DNA from 2 places in the Synechococcus sp. B60.1 genome. Region 2 is predicted to be linked to the other one. Evidence: riboswitches for the same ligand, from Rfam matches in the RefSeq annotation. Region 2 holds a riboswitch; the other holds the start of a gene.
What was found. Region 2 has a riboswitch for cobalamin ahead of metE (5-methyltetrahydropteroyltriglutamate--homocysteine S-methyltransferase). Riboswitches for the same ligand answer to the same signal wherever they lie in the genome.

Region 1 (2,635 bases), on a different contig from region 2:
ACAACCGCATCCTGCAAAACCGCACCGGCATTGTGGTTGGCGGCAGCGCCCGGCCCATCTTGCGCAACAATCTCATTGCCCGCAACCTGGAGACTGGCCTGACAGCTATCACCAACGCCCAGCCCGATCTGGGCACGGCCTCGGATCCTGGCAACAACATTTTTGAGGGCAACGGCCAGTACGACATCCACAACGCCACCCGCGGCCTGCGCCTCAACGCCAACGGCAACCAACTGGCGGGCAAAACCAAAGGGGAGCTGGATCTAGCGGGCCAAACCACGGTTGCTGCCCTGCCCAGCAGCGCCCCACCACCCATTGCTGCAGGCGGCCTGACGCTGCCCAGCGCTCCCCCGGCTCCCAGCCGGGATCCCCAGCCGGCGGCGGCCAAGCCAGCCGAAACTTCCCCAAACCTACCGGTGGTGGCGGTGCCGCAATCGACGGCCCCCCTTCCCCCTCCTGCAGCGGGCTCGGGAGGGCGTATTTTGCCCAGCAGCCCCAGCCAGCCGTCGGGCGCTCAACCCCAGGAGTTTGTTGCCGTCCCCTTCACCCCCGATGGCTCTACCACGCCTGCCCAGCCGGTTGAGCCGGCTCCTGCCGCCCCTGTCCGCCAGGCCTCTGCAGCTCCCCTTACCGACATCACCACCCTGCTGCCGCCGCCGGCCCGCCGCCAAGCCAGAGAAAACCCTCCTACCTCCTCCTCTGCACCCTCAAGCTCGGCCCCAGCTTCTCCTGCTCAGGCTGCCGACAAGGACTCCGTCCCGCTGACGCGAGCGGCAACCCAGTTTCGCGTCTTGGTAACCCCCAAGGGCAGCGACGACTTGCAGCGGCTGCGGCAGCTCGTCCCCGAAGCGGTGGAGACCGTGTTCAACGGCAGGAGAGTGCTGCAGGCCGGCCTCTACGACAACCGCAGCCAAGCCCAGTCGGTCTTGGATCGCCTGTTGGACGCCGGCTTTGACGCGGTGGCGGAGATGATCTTCCGTTGACCTCACTGCCCAGGGATCCCCCCCGGCAGGATAGGAACTCCCCAGCAGGGGAGGTATGATGCCTAGCACGGCTTTTTCCAAAAGGACTGAGGAGGAAGCCGTGCCGTCAGGTTGCTCTGGGGATCAGCCAGGGCAAGCAATGGGGAAAGTCCGGTGCAAATCCGGCGCTGTGCCGCAACTGTGATGGGCTAAGGCCCTCAGTCAGGATGCCCGCCTGCGGCTTTGGCTCACAGCTTAGCTCTTCCGCGTCGCACGGAAGCAGGAGCAACCGGATGAAAGTAATTGTTGTATGTCTCAGCCTTGGGCTGGGGAGCTGGAGTTTGGGGATCCCAGCCTGGGCGCAAGCGGTCTTGGACACCAGTCTTAGTGCCGAGATTTTCAATCAACCCGTCACCACACCGTTTCGCCGCCCTGGCTTGCTGCGGGACTCTTCGCGCCCAGTCTATGTCATCACCCGCCAGCAGATGCGCGAGCAAGGGGCAAGGACGGTGCAAGAAGCCCTGCGCTATCTGCCTGGGATCCTCAGCGATGGCACAGCGGGAACTCAGTTGGGAGCTCTTAGCTCTCAATTCATGCGAGGGGCGCGAACGGCGCAGGTGTTGGTGCTCTTGGACGGCCGCCCCCTCAACGATCTGGGCTTCTTTGGCGGGTTTGACCTCTCTCAACTCACCACAGATATTGTCGAGCGAATTGAAGTCTCTCCCGGTGGCGGCTCTACTCTGTATGGCTCGGATGCTGTTGGCGGCGTGATCAACATCGTTACGGTGGAGCCACAGCCAGAAACGGAGACGGTGCTGGAAGCGGCGGTCGGCAGCTACGGCCTCAATGAGCAAGGGATCCAAAGTCGGGGCCAAGCCCAGGATCTGGGCTGGGTGCTCAGCTATCGCCGTCTGAAAAGTAACAACGACTTTCCCTTTGCAATTGAGCGGCTGGGCAAGTCAGGCAAGCGGGAAAACTCGGCGGTGGAGTACCACAACTTGCAGGCCAAGCTTACCTGGCAACTGGCCAAAGACCAAGTCCTAACAGCCAACGCCCTCTACCTCAATAAAGCCTTTCGTGTGCCCGGCAGTGTGGAATTTCCCTCTCCCGATGCAGAGCAAAACACCAACGATCTGCTGCTGGATCTCAGTTGGCTGTGGACTCAGGCAACAGGATCCCTGCAGGCAAGAGTCTTTTTTGACGATCTCAACTACCGTTTCAGTGCTCCGCAAAGCCAGGGATCCCGCGACGTCATCCTGCGCAATGGCTGGGGATCCCAGCTGCAGTATGCTTGGCAAGCCGGCGAAAACCTAGAGGGAGCTTTGGGGGTAGATTATCGCTCCATCTCAGCTCGCAATACAACTTTTTCCTTTGCCAACGGTTCTGCCAATATCAACTACGACGATACGGTTAACCAGGGCGCCCTGTTTGCCCGCCTGGATTACAGCCCGGATCCCAACTTCCACCTTGATCTGGGCATGCGCCAGGACTTCAGCAGTTTGGCCAATAGCTCGGCCACCTCGCCGGCTGTGGGGATCCGCTGGACAGTGGCGGAAGGCACCACCTTGAGAGCCAACTACGCCAGCAGCTTTCGCACCCCCTTGATCTCGGAATTGTTCTTTCGGCTGCGAGGCTTTTTTGAAGTGGATGGCAACCCCAATCTCCGCCCAGAG
Region 2 (7,905 bases):
TGGAAGATCTGGCCCTGTTGGCGGAGGAGCTCAACCTCTCCGAGGCCAGCCTGGAAAACGCCATTATCCTGCGCAACGAGTTTGGCCGCGACTGGATCAGCCGGCTCTTGAGCCTCTCCAACGCCGAGGTTCAAGAGTTTTGCGAACAGAAGATGGGCAACAAGGCCTCGATCCTGGCCCTGCAGCGCAAGCTGACCCGCCTCGACGACCTCAAGTACATCCGCAACAGCTTGCCCCACAACTACATTGGCGAGATCTTGGAGGCCCTCAGCCGCGGCATCCACGTGGTCATCGAGTTCGGATCCCAGTCCAACCTGCTCTCCTACATGTTGGCAGCCAACGTCATCACCCGCCGCATCCACCAGGCCTATGTGCAGCAGACAGAGCGGTACCTGCAGTCCAAAAATCCCCTCGACCGGCCCCGGCAACTGTGCATCACCATCGAGGAAGCGCACCGCTTTCTGGATCCGCGGGCGGCCAAGCAGACCATTTTCGGCACTATTGCCCGCGAGATGCGCAAGTACTTTGTGACACTGCTGGTGGTGGATCAGCGCCCTTCCAGTATCGACAGCGAGGTGATGTCGCAGTTGGGCACCCGCATCACGGCCCTCCTCAACGACGAGCAGGATATCGACGCTGTCTTTACTGGGGTAGCGGGCAGCCAGAACTTGAAAACGGTGCTGGCCAAGTTGGATTCCAAACAGCAGGCTCTGGTTCTCGGCCATGCCGTACCTATGCCGGTGGTGGTGCAAACCCGACCCTATGACGAAAAGTTCTACGCCCAGATCGCCGATCCCGACTGGTCCCAGGCCGCCGATGCGGAGGTGCTTTGGGCAGCTCAAAAGGCCAAGGAGGAACTGGGGCTGTAGGGAGAGCTTCCCCAGAGGCCAGTCATCAGGCGCAGCAAAAAGCGCCGCAGCGGTGGGAAGAGGATCATTCCTTGCAAGACCAAGCGCCGCAAGACCACTAGGGGCCAGTAGGAGTTGGAGAAAGTGCGGGTAAGTAAATCTGTGAAGAGTAGCACCAGCCAGTTTTCCCAGCGGCGCCGGCGGCCGTAGCGGCACAGGACTTTGACATCTCCCAGATCCTCGTGCCGTCTGTAAGCCTCCAGCAGTACCTGAGCCAAGGCAGCGGCATCGCGGATACCGAGGTTTAGCCCTTGGCCCGCCACGGGATGGCAGTGGTGAGCTGCATCCCCCACCAAGGCCAGGCGGTGCTGATAGTAGCGGCGGCTCTGGCGCAGACGGGCCGGGAAGACTTGGGGCGGGTTCAGCAAGGTAAGGCAGCCGCCCTGGACGCCGTAGTAGCGCTGCATCTCGGCCAAGAAGTCAGCCTGGGGGAGCGCCAGGGTAGCCTTGGCCTGCTCATGGGGCAGGATCCAGACCACTTGGCAGCGATTGCCGGGCAGGGGCAGGATGGCGAAGGGGCCAGCAGGCCAGAAGCGTTCGTAGGCAATGTTTTGGTGATCTTGGGCAGGGGCCACCAGGGCGGTGATACACGACTGCCAGTAGTCCCAGCCGTCGCTAGGGATCCCTGCCCCCTGGCGCACCTGGGAGCGCAGGCCGTCAGCAGCCACCACCAGGGAGGCGGCCAGCCGGCGTCGGCCTTGGGTCGTTTCCAGCTCCACCTCAGCCGCGGCCTTTCCATAAGTGACCCTCTCCACCCTGGCTTCGTAGTAGCAGGTGATCTGGGGATCCGCAGCCACCCGCTCCTGGAGCATCTGCTGCAGCCAGCCATGTTCACCACAGTAGAAAACTGCCGTTTCCCCCACATCCTCCGGCCTAAACGTCACCCGCTGGGGAGCGTTGGCGTCGGTCAGAATCACCTGGGCAAAGGGTGTGATGTGGGGAGCCAGCGCCTCCCACACCCCGATGGCCCGAAAGATGCGGATCGAGAGCGGCGAAAGGGCATAGGCCAAGGGGCGCTGCCTGACTGCCTCAGCCGACTGGGCCTCAATGAGGGCCAAGCGCAGGCCGGATCCCTGCAGGGCACAAGCTAGGGTTAAGCCCGCAATGCCGCCGCCAACGATGATCACGTCGTAGAGGGCGTCCAGAGTCTCCGGAGGGGGAGCAAGGAGCGTCATTGTCTTTTATTGGGTGCTGTAGCCAACTACTTCTGGGGAGGCGGAGTTTGCCGGCGTGGCGGCCCGCACCGCCCGGAACATGCCAAAGCGGCAGAGGCCAGTGCCGAAGGCCAGGCGCATGAGCAAGAAGGTGGGCACCTCCCGCAGCGACTTAATCAAGCCTACCAAGCCAAACTTCAGCAAGCCCTCGGGACGGACAATGCCCTGCCAGATGGAATCCAGCCAAGAAGGAAGGGTCTCTTGCGTCCAGTCGGCGGTTTCCACCTGCCCTTCCACCAGCCCGGTGGCTTGCAACTGTTCAGCAAACCCCTCGATGCTGGAAAAAGCGGGGTGCGACCACTGATCCAACAACTGCCGCATCACCAGCCGCTCCCAGAAGTTGAGGGGCTTTTGACGGTCGTCCCGCTGGTTCCAGTCCGCCACTACCAAGATGCCTCCCGGCTTGAGCACCCGCAGCATCTCGCTGGCGTAGCGGGCCTTGTCCGGCATGTGGGGCCCCGCTTCGATGGACCAGACCACATCAAAGCTGGCGTCGGGAAAGGGCAGATTGAGGGCATCCGCTACCTGAAACCGGACAGGGAGATCGGGGGGGGTGAGCTCTTGGGCCCGCTGCACCTGCTGCGGGCTGATGGTGATGCCGGTTACGACAAAGCCGTAGTCGCGGGCCAAGAGGCGACAACTACCGCCGATGCCGCAACCTACATCCAGCACCGTCGTCCCCGGCGGCAGCCGATCCAGCCCGCCCCAGCGCACCATCTCGTGGACAAAGTCGTACTTGGCTTGGATGAAGTTCTTCCGCCGCGGCGGGGATCCGTAGTGGCCGAGGTGAATGTGCTCGCCCCAGTAGAACTCCAGGATCCCATCGCGGGTCCACTCGTCGTAGGCGCGGGCTACCGATTCAGGAGATCGGTACTTGCGGGCGGTTAGCAGGTAGGCTGCCAGGCCCACGACCAGCAGCAGGACTAGGCCCCAAAAAACCCAAAGTGTCGGATTCATCAGAATGATGTCAATATGGCTGGAGACGACGACGATTATCGTTCCTTCGGTGGCAAGGGGGCAAGCAAGGGATCCCTCCCTGGGTCTGTCGATCCAGCGGAGTGACGAGACAATTCCATCTTGCCCTATTGGCCAGCCGCCAGGCGGGCTGGGGCTGTCGTAGCCCCAAATGGTCGGTTGCCGGCGGAGGGAGCGTTGGCCTGAGGGATCTCGCCGGGGGCTAGGTGGCCTGGAGCTCCTCCCTTAGGCGCTGAGTGGCTGCCACCATGTTCCTCAGGGCAGGGATCACCTCCTCCCAGCGGCGGGTTTTTAGGCCGCAGTCGGGGTTGACCCAGGTTTGTTCTAGCGGCAAGTGGGCCACTCCCAGGCGCAGTTGCTGGAGAATCTGCTCGGTGTCGGGCACCGCCGGGCTGTGGACGTCGTAAACGCCGTTGCCCACCTGGTGGCGATAGCCCGCTTGGGCGATCTGCAGCAAGGTTTTGTTGCTGCTGCGGCTGTTTTCGATCGAGAGAACGTCGGCGTCCAGCCGCTCGATGTGCTCGATGATGTCCCCGAACTCCGAGTAGCACATGTGAGTGTGGATCTGGGTTTCGGGCTTGGCCCCAGCGGTAGCCAGTCGGAAGGCCTCCACCGCCCAGCTTAAGTACTCCGGCCAGCGCTCTTTTTTCAAGGGTAGACCCTCCCGCAGCGCTGGCTCGTCCACCTGTACCATTACGGCTCCGGCAGCTTCTAAGTCGGCCACCTCTGCCCGCAGGGCCAAGGCAATTTGCAAGGCTTGCTCGCGGCGGGAAAGGTCAACGCGGGGGAAGGACCAGTTGAGCATGGTTACCGGCCCGGTGAGCATCCCCTTAACCGGCTTTTGGGTTAGAGATTGGGCCACCTTAAACTCCCGCACCGTCATGGAGCAAGGGCGAGACACATCGCCATAGAGAATGGGGGGACGCACGCAGCGGCTGCCATAGCTCTGCACCCAGCCGTGCTCGGTAAAGGCAAAGCCCTGCAGTTGCTGGGCAAAGTATTCCACCATGTCGGTGCGCTCGAACTCGCCATGCACCAGCACATCCAGGCCAATTTCTTCTTGAATGCGGATGCACCTAGCAATTTCGGCGTCGATAGCGGCCTCGTATTCGGCCTGGGAGATCTCGCCCTTTTTGTACTTGACCCGCCACTGCCGGACTTCGGGGGTTTGGGGAAAAGAACCGATGGTGGTAGTGGGCAGCGGTGGCAGCTTGACCTGCCGGCCTATACGCTGCTCGTAGGGAAGGGAGCGCTGGAAGTCCTGCGCCGTCAGGTTGGCCAAGGCCTGGCGCACCGCAAGGTTGGGGGGATTGAAGTCCTGGAAGGCCTGCCACTGCTGTTCCAGCTTGTTCTGCTGGGCAGCGGTGTCTTCGCCGTTGAGGGTGCGAGCGAGCAGAACCACTTCGGCCAGCTTCTGCTCGGCAAAGCTGAGAACATTCCGCAAAGGCTCTGGCAGGTGGGTTTCCAGAGCAGCGTCGTGGGGCACAAACTGGAGCGAGCAAGAAGGCTGCACCCGCAGGTTGGGGGCTAGGGCTTGCAGCTCTTGCAGAGTGGCCAGAACGGCCTTGGGCTGGATCTGCCAGACGTTGCGCCCGTCCACTACCCCCGCCCCTAGGATCTTATCGGCGGGGAAGCCGTGGGCTCTGACCAGTTCCAGGTTGTGGCCGCGGGTGAAGTCGAGGCTGAGGCCGGCTAGCGGCAGCTCCACCACCCAGGGGTAAGTCTCCCCCAAGTCGTCAAAGTAGGTAACCAAGTGGACAGGGATCCCCAACCGAGCCAGCCGGCGGTAGGTCTGCTCCACCGCTTCCCGGAGACTGTCGCCTTCGCTCGTCACCAAGATGGGCTCATGGACTTGCACTTCCCGGATTCCCAGTCGCTGCAGCTCCTGCAGCAGCTCCTCGTAGAGAGGAAGCAGCTTCTCCAGATCTCCCCGCAACTTGCCAGAGCGCTGGCTTAGAGCAAGAAGGGTAACCGGACTGAGGAGGACGGGGCTGGTGCGGTTTCCTAGGATCCCTTGCGCCCGCCGCACTGTGGCCAGGAAGTCATCGAAATGGGCCTGAGGGATCGCGTCGGCCTCAATTTCCGGCACCAGGTAGTGGTAGTTGGTGTCGAACCACTTGGTCATTTCCAAGGCGGGCAGGCCCTCCCGTCCCCGCGCCATGGCAAAGTAGCGCTCCAGGCCTGATAAGCTCTGAAACCGGGAGGGAATCAGCCCCAGCCAGGTGGCCCAGTCCAAAACATGGTCGTAGAGGGTTTGATCTCCTACTGCAATGTGGTCGATGCCAGCCTGAAGCTGTACCCCCCAGACCTGTGCCTCCAGCTCCTGGAGCGTTGCTGACAAGGCCTCCGCCTCCAGGGTGCCGCTCCAAAAGGCTTCCAGCGCTTTCTTCAGCTCGCGGCGCTTGCCCATGCGGGCATAGCCGAGGGTTTGGGTTTCGATGGCCATAAGGTACTGTCTCCTGAACTGAATTCGGTAAATGGAGGTTGCCGCCAGTTGGCTTTGTACAGCCGGTTGTCATCCAACCTAGGCAGCAAGAAATGGCCGCCGACATGCCTATCGGTGGGATCCCGGCAGAAGGTTTTCTCTAGGCCAGGAAACCTGCTGGAGCTGTCAAGGCGTTCCTCAACCTATCGGCTGGCCCACTCGGCACAGGAGGGTGCTTAGAGGACTCTTTTGCGCAACCAAAGCAAGAAAACGTCCTCCAAGAGTTAGCCGCCCCTGAGCCAACTGCTTAGCTCTCTTGTCCGCGCTTTTGACTTAGTGCCTACGCTCCAAGAGCGTCGAAAATCCGTAAGCAGGCTGATGAAAAAACTTCGGGACGGGAACGGGCCAACGTCAAAATGGGAAGCATATCTGTACCTCGCAGATATGGTGAACTGGGGAAAAACCGCCGGCGGGCATTCTGACTTGCTCAGTTTTGGAGGGGCTGGCTTGCGTCGTCAAGGGCTTTTGCAACAACAACTAGGGATCCCCGATCCAAAACCGGCTCACAGCTGCGGGACAGCGGCAGATTCTCACTGCACTTTCCCCGTTGCCTCTGACGGCTGATCCCCGTCAGAACCGGCAGTAGACTACATCCTACCACCAGCTTGGAGGAGCTAGTAGCTACTCACTTAGACGGGACTGGGCGGATTTGAACCGCCGACCTAGCGCTTAGGAGGCGCTTGCTCTATCCATCTGAGCTACAGCCCCAGGCAAAGAGAGAATGGAGCAAGGGAAACTGGGCAACACCTACCGATCTTAGACCCCCCAACTTAGATTACCAGAAAGAGCCGTCTAGACCTTTGCCTGGAAGCCAGCCGCAGCCGTGGAGGGGATGTTAAGTCAAAGCCCTTTTGCGCTGTCGCGACAGCGCGGAGTCGGAAGTGAGGTGCCGGATTGGCGGCCAGTCTTCCAAGGTATTTTGATACTTCCAAGGTATTTTGACAAAGTATTCTGAATAATATTCTGGCTGGGAAATTAGCGTTGTCTCGGGGGCGCTTTGTCTGACAGTCTGCTGATCCGCAATGCGGAGCTATTGGTGCCGGAAGGGGATCCCTGGCTGGGAGATGTGCTGGTGCGGGAGGGGCGCATTGCCCAAATCGGCCAGAGTCTCTCGGCAAAAAGGGTGGCTAGGGTTATCGACGCGGAGGGCCATACCCTCATGCCGGGGGTGATCGACCCCCAGGTTCACTTTCGCGAGCCGGGCCGGGAGCACAAAGAAGACCTACAGACGGGATCCTGGGCCTGCGCTCGCGGTGGCGTAACCAGCTTTCTGGAGATGCCCAATACGGATCCGCTGACGATCGACCAGGCAACGCTGGATGACAAGTTGGCCCGGGCCGCCAGCAAGTGCGTGGTCAACTACGGCTTTTTCATCGGGGCCACCGCCGATAACCTCAAAGAGCTGCAAACAGTGCAAGGGGCTTGCGGCATCAAGATCTTCATGGGATCCATGCATGGCCCCTTGCTGGTAGATGACCAAGCGGCATTAGAGCGGATCTTTGCCGAGACGGATCCCAATTTTGTTATCGCCGTCCACGCTGAAGATCACTCGCGGATTCAAGCCCGGCGGGCCCTCTTTGCCGGACGTACAGATGTGGCGGTTCACTCCCTGATTCAGGATGAAGAAGCCGCGCTGATTGCCTCGCAACGGGCTTTGGACTTGGCCACCCGCTACCGCCACCGCCTGCACATTTTGCACCTCTCCACCGGACTGGAGGTGGAGCTGCTGCGCCGGCACAAACCCGCCTGGGTTAGTGCCGAGGTCACCCCTCAGCACCTGCTGCTCAGCACCGCCGACTACGCCCGCCTGGGATCCCTCGTCCAGATGAACCCGCCGCTGCGGGATCCGGCTAACCTGAACCAGCTCTGGCAGGGGCTACACCACGGCATCCTTGATTGCATCGCCACCGACCATGCCCCCCACACTCTGGCCGAAAAGGCCCAGCCCTACCCCCACTCCCCCTCTGGCATGCCCGGTGTGGAGACGGCCTTGCCCCTGATGCTGACCGCAGCCCAGCAGGGCCGCTGTACCCTGCGCCAGGTGGTGCAGTGGATGTGCGAGGCGCCGGCCCGCCTCTACGGGATCCCCAACAAGGGGCGGCTGCAGGTGGGCTACGATGCCGATCTGGTATTGGTGGATCGCCACACGCCTCAGCCGGTGCGCCGGGAAGAGCTGCTCACCAAATGCGGCTGGAGCCCGTTTGAGGGCTGGGAACTGGTGGGCTGGCCGCTGCTCACAATTGTGGGCGGGCAGATCGCCTTTCAAAACGGTCAGGTGGATCCCTCGGTGCGCGGCCAGGCGCTAACCTTTCGGCGCTAGGGG

Region 1: linked by a shared signal. The riboswitch ahead of NW863_RS07365 (TonB-dependent receptor plug domain-containing protein) and the one ahead of metE (5-methyltetrahydropteroyltriglutamate--homocysteine S-methyltransferase) in region 2 are both predicted to bind cobalamin.

Annotation. Positions count from the first base shown of each region.
Region 1 is NZ_JANSJN010000052.1:1,796-4,430, reverse strand. It holds gene NW863_RS07370 (DUF1565 domain-containing protein) at 1-983, shown strand, start outside; cobalamin riboswitch at 1,075-1,216, shown strand; gene NW863_RS07365 (TonB-dependent receptor plug domain-containing protein) at 1,256-2,635, shown strand, end outside.
Region 2 is NZ_JANSJN010000009.1:19,444-27,348, reverse strand. It holds gene NW863_RS01895 (helicase HerA domain-containing protein) at 1-869, shown strand, start outside; gene NW863_RS01890 (FAD-dependent hydroxylase) at 839-2,083, opposite strand; gene NW863_RS01885 (methyltransferase domain-containing protein) at 2,090-3,079, opposite strand; gene metE (5-methyltetrahydropteroyltriglutamate--homocysteine S-methyltransferase) at 3,300-5,543, opposite strand; cobalamin riboswitch at 5,973-6,178, opposite strand; tRNA gene NW863_RS01875 (tRNA-Arg) at 6,217-6,290, opposite strand; gene NW863_RS01870 (dihydroorotase) at 6,580-7,902, shown strand.